2 regions of the Ligilactobacillus cholophilus genome follow, and region 2 is predicted to be linked to the other one. Evidence: riboswitches for the same ligand, from Rfam matches in the RefSeq annotation. Region 2 holds a riboswitch; the other holds the start of a gene.
What was found. Region 2 has a riboswitch for preQ1 ahead of QPK35_RS00035 (QueT transporter family protein). Riboswitches for the same ligand answer to the same signal wherever they lie in the genome.
Positions count from the first base shown of each region.

Region 1: another riboswitch for preQ1. It lies ahead of QPK35_RS02635 (nucleoside hydrolase); the one in region 2 lies ahead of QPK35_RS00035 (QueT transporter family protein).

Region 1 covers NZ_CP127832.1:487,082-489,558, forward strand. The annotation lists gene QPK35_RS02625 (ABC transporter permease) at 1-284, shown strand, start outside; gene QPK35_RS02630 (hypothetical protein) at 418-645, opposite strand; PreQ1 riboswitch class I at 802-846, shown strand; gene QPK35_RS02635 (nucleoside hydrolase) at 866-1,855, shown strand; gene QPK35_RS02640 (ECF transporter S component) at 1,855-2,415, shown strand.
Region 2 covers NZ_CP127832.1:3,826-6,302, reverse strand. The annotation lists gene QPK35_RS00045 (3-oxoacyl-ACP reductase) at 1-325, opposite strand, end outside; gene QPK35_RS00040 (DUF2829 domain-containing protein) at 325-552, opposite strand; gene QPK35_RS00035 (QueT transporter family protein) at 567-1,055, opposite strand; PreQ1 riboswitch class I at 1,066-1,110, opposite strand; gene QPK35_RS00030 (DegV family protein) at 1,134-1,994, opposite strand; gene crcB (fluoride efflux transporter CrcB) at 2,035-2,388, opposite strand; gene QPK35_RS00020 (fluoride efflux transporter FluC) at 2,388-2,477, opposite strand, start outside.

The DNA of each region.
Region 1 (2,477 bases), 480 kb from region 2:
TATGGCTACTAATAATTGTTATGATTCCTTTAATATCACTTTTGGCTATTGAGTTAATTACAATTTTTTCACAATATTTAAAAACTTCTAAGTCCGCGCAGTCAGTTACGGGAATGTTAGTTTTTCCAATTATTGCTGGGGTAGTATCCCAGTCCTCAGGAGTTCTATTAATTAATAAAACTTTTATTTTAGGCATATTAAGCGTATTGATAATTTTAGATGTATTATTCTTTTATTTTTCTGTAATGAGATTTAATAGAGAACGCTTTTTATTGAAGGAATAGATATTAATGAAAGTTTTAGGTATTTTAAATGAAAAATTAGTTTGTATATAGGCAATTATGAAGAAAATATATTTTTGACAACAACTTATGAATATAAAAAAGACGAAATTCAATTGAATCTCGTCTTTTATTTTTATTCTTTATTATCATCTAAGATTTGTTTACGTAGTTCTTTTCCTTTTTTAGTAAGAATTACAGATGCTGATAAGAAATTTGCATTAGGTATTTCTTTTAAAAGACCTTTAGCTACAAGGGGAAAATAATTCTTACCATTCTCCATAAAAATTTCATCTTCAACTTTACTTTTTGCAACTTCTAAAAATAATTCCTGTTCCTCAGGAGTTAAATCTTCAAATTTCATCGTGCATCTCTCCTTTGAGTTGATTTTCTCCTTCTATATTTTCATTGTAACATTTAATTATAATAATTTAATTAAAATGCTTTTATTAGCAAAAATATTTTGTATAATAAGAGCTATGTGACAATTTACTATTTTATTTATACAAATCAATTATATATTGGACTGGTTCGAGAACTTCCCAGAATAAAAAACCAAGTATCTCTAAAGGAGGTTGGAAATTATGAATAAAAAGAAAAAGGTTATCATTGATTGTGATCCTGGAATAGATGATTTTTTAGCGTTATGGTTCGCTTTAAAATCACCAGAACTTGATGTAATTGGAATTACAATTGTTGCTGGTAATGTTCCGGTAGAGCAGGGCGTAAAAAACGCTTTGAAAATTTTGAAAATCACTAATCGATTAGACATTCCTGTGTATGCTGGTGCTGAAAAGCCTTTGAAAAAAGAATACATCAGTGCCCAAGACACTCATGGCGATGATGGCTTAGGCGAGAGTGGTATTCCAGATGTAACTAATGGAATTTGTCGTCAAAATGCAAGTGATTTTATTAACGACACATTAATGACTGATTCAGATGTCACAATAATCGCAATTGGTCCTATGACAAACATTGCTGTTGCAATGCAAAAGAACATTCAAGCATGGGAAAACTGCCATGAATTAATCTCAATGGGTGGAGCATTCAAATCATTTGGTAATTGTTCACCAGTTGCTGAATATAATTATTGGTGTGATCCTGATGCTGCAGCTTATGTTTACAAGCATTCACCAGTTTTAATCACAATGGTGGGATTAGACGTAACTCGAAAGATTGTTTTAACTCCAAATATAATTGAATTGGTTCAACAAGAGAATAGTGAAGTTGCTGATATTATCAGAAAGATAACACGCTTTTACTTTGATTTCCATTGGAAACAAGAAAAAGTTATTGGATGTGTTATTAATGATCCATTAACGATTGCAATCTTATTGGATCCAACTATCTGCAGCGGCTTTAAGAGTTATGTTCAAATTAACACTGATAATGGAATTGGTAATGGTCAATCAATTGTTGATGAAAAAGACTTCTACCATCATACTGCCAATGCAGAAGTTTTAACGCAAGTTGATTCATTTAAGTTTATGAAACTATTCTTAAACCGAGTAGCTGAATTAGACTTAGAATTATTAGATCAAATTTTGCCAATGATTATGATGGAGGAAGATTAATGAATAATTCAAAAAAGATTTCAATTAAGAAAATAGCAATTTTAGCAATTTGTATCGTATTAAATATTGTCGGAAGTAACTTAGCTTTAATGTTACGATTACCAATCTACTTAGATTCAATCGGTACAATTTTAGGAGCTGCACTTTTTGGTCCAGTTTGGGGAATGTTAGCTGGTGGTATCACTAACTTGATTATGGGATTAACAACTGACTTAACTTCTCTATACTACACACCAGTTGCATTAGTTTTAGGATGCTTAGCAGGTTTCTTATATCGTAAAATTAGTCCAGATAGCTTTAGTAAAGTTTGGATTGTTGCCTTATTAATCTCATTGCCAGGTACAATTCTTTCAACAATCATTACTTACTTTGTCTTTGGTGGAATCACATCTTCTGGTTCTTCAATCATTGTACAATTACTATTTGGAATGGGATTGAGCAAATTCTGGGCAATCTTTATCGTACAAGTATTAACAGACTTCCTTGATCGATTAATTTCTGTATACATTATTGCTATCTTATATCGTTCATATAAACCATTAAAAAAATTAAAAGCGTAAAATAAAAAAGATTGCTATAAATTAGCAATCTTTTTTTAATAAACTTAGTCTAATCTGGAATT
Region 2 (2,477 bases):
TATTATCCCATTGTTCTTCTGAAGTTTCTAATGTTGGAGCAAAGCCATCTAATATTCCAGCAGTGTTTACTAAAATATCAATTTGATTCTTTGCCAAAATTGGTTTAATCCAGTCCGTAATCTCTTGTAGACTTCGAACATCAACTTTTGCAAAATGGAAATTAGCTTCCTGGGCTAACTTTTCAACTGCTTCGTTTTGCTGAACATCTGCTCCAAAAATAATTGCTCCTGCATCCAAAAATGCACGTGCTTGAGCATTTCCGATTCCAGAAGCAACTCCAGTTAAAATAATTTTTTTATTTTTAAATTCTGGATAAAGATTCATTAGTCTACAATCTTCCAATCATTTGCTAATACATCGCAAGAAGTTGGCATAAATTGTGATAAAGATGGTTCTTCTTTAGTTTTAATCATCAAATATGGATTAACTTTTTCACCATTGTAAGTATCATTGTCAACTACAAAAATATATTCTTCTGAACCGCCCCAACCTTCAGTGCGGACTGCCTTTTTGCCTTTTTTTAACTCTGGTAATACTTCTTCAAATGTCATTTTAGTTTCCTCCATTATTTTGTTAAATCGATTCGTTTACTAATAATGCCAATTACAAAAGCACCGACTACCATTGATACAAATTCACCAATTGCTACTGTTAAGTAAGTTGGCCAGAATGGTAGGTGGTTGACATATTTCAATTCTAAAGCAACTGTCCATGTCATAAGTGTGCAGACAACTACTGCAATCACTAATTTACCAGTTGTAGATTTGACGTGCCGACTTAAAAGATAACTTAAGCCAGTCATTAATAATGTTCCTAATGAGCCAAAAATTACATCAACGATTCCTAATGGTGAGAAACAGTTGGCAATTGCACAACCAATTGTTAATGCCCAAATGTATCGTTTGTTGAAAACTGCTAAGTTATTGAAAATTTCGGAAATTCTGAATTGAATACTTCCGTAACTGATTGGTGCAAACACCAATGTTACTGCTACATATAATGCAGCAATAATTCCACCCTTAGCTAATCCTAATAATTTTTCGTTCTTTTTCACAGGTATTTACCTCTTCCTAGTTTTTTTTAGTGGGATTTTTGCGAACCACTCCTATATATAATACACTATTACAGCTAGTTAATTCCAACTGATTACAATACTTTGTTCTCCAATGTGTGCAATCATTGATAATGGCATTTCGTGCATATCAATTTTAGCAACAGGATAAACGCGGTTTAATAATGTAATTAGTTTTGAAACAATCTGTTGATTGCGTTTATTTTGAATCATCATGATTGAAATTTTTAGGTCACCGGCCATTTCTTGGTATGCTGGAGCAATTTCACGTCGAACTTCTTTGAAAAGTCGTCCATACTGAGAAAAAGTATTAGTTACTTCTAAACATCCATCTTGTCCAAAACGTAATAGAGTTTTAGGATTTAATAATGTTTTTTCGACTGATGAAACTCCATTTTTTATGTAGCCAGTTGTTGAGATGTGTTTCAAATTTTTCATAATCACAAGAGTATGCATCTTATTACGTGCTTGCAAAATTTTAGGCTTGATTGTTTGCCAATCTTCACCTGCTGCAACCCATTCTCCAACTAATTGCGTTAATTTTCCTTCGATAATTCCAAAAGAATATGAATCAACTAAATGTATATTGATTTTATTACGTTGTTTGATTGCAAATGAGCGTAAATTACTTCCTAATCCACTAATACTATCATCAATATGTACGCAAATTACATCTGTATAGCCCTTTTCAATCAAATCATCTACAATTTCTTGTAATGCTTCAACTGAGACTTGCCCTGCTGATAAAAAGCATTGTGATTTACCAAGGTCATTTTTGAGTTCAACATAATCATGATAGTATTTTTCATAATATGTTTTTCCGTTTACCAATAACGGCAAAGGTAATACTTTTATATTTAACTTTCTTTTTATCTGCGGATCAATAATTGATGTACTATCCGTTAAAACTGCAATTTTCATAAAAACCATCCATTTTAAAATTTAATTTACTATGCCTTGATTAAAGCCAATTCCCGACTAAAGCACCTAAAAAAGCACAACATATTCCGATCACATAACTAATCATGGCATATAAGATTGCTCCAGGATATTCTTTATCATGAATTAGAGCAAATAGTTCTGTATTAAAAGTTGAGAAAGTAGTATAACCGCCTAAAAAACCAGTTCCGATTACAGCATATAATGTAGGTGTTGTCTTAATTCCTATTAACATTCCTAGTAAAAAAGCACCTGAAATATTTAAAAATAAGGTTGCAAAAGGAAAGTTAATCTGTTGATGCTGTTTTATCAAGTTAGTTAAAAAATAACGAACAACTGCCCCTAAACTGGCTCCAATACCTAACATTACGACCATTAAAATTCATCCTTTTTCTTACTAATTATTTTGCTAGCTAATAAATATGCACAAAGAACGCACAAAAAACCACCTATCATGCTAATAAA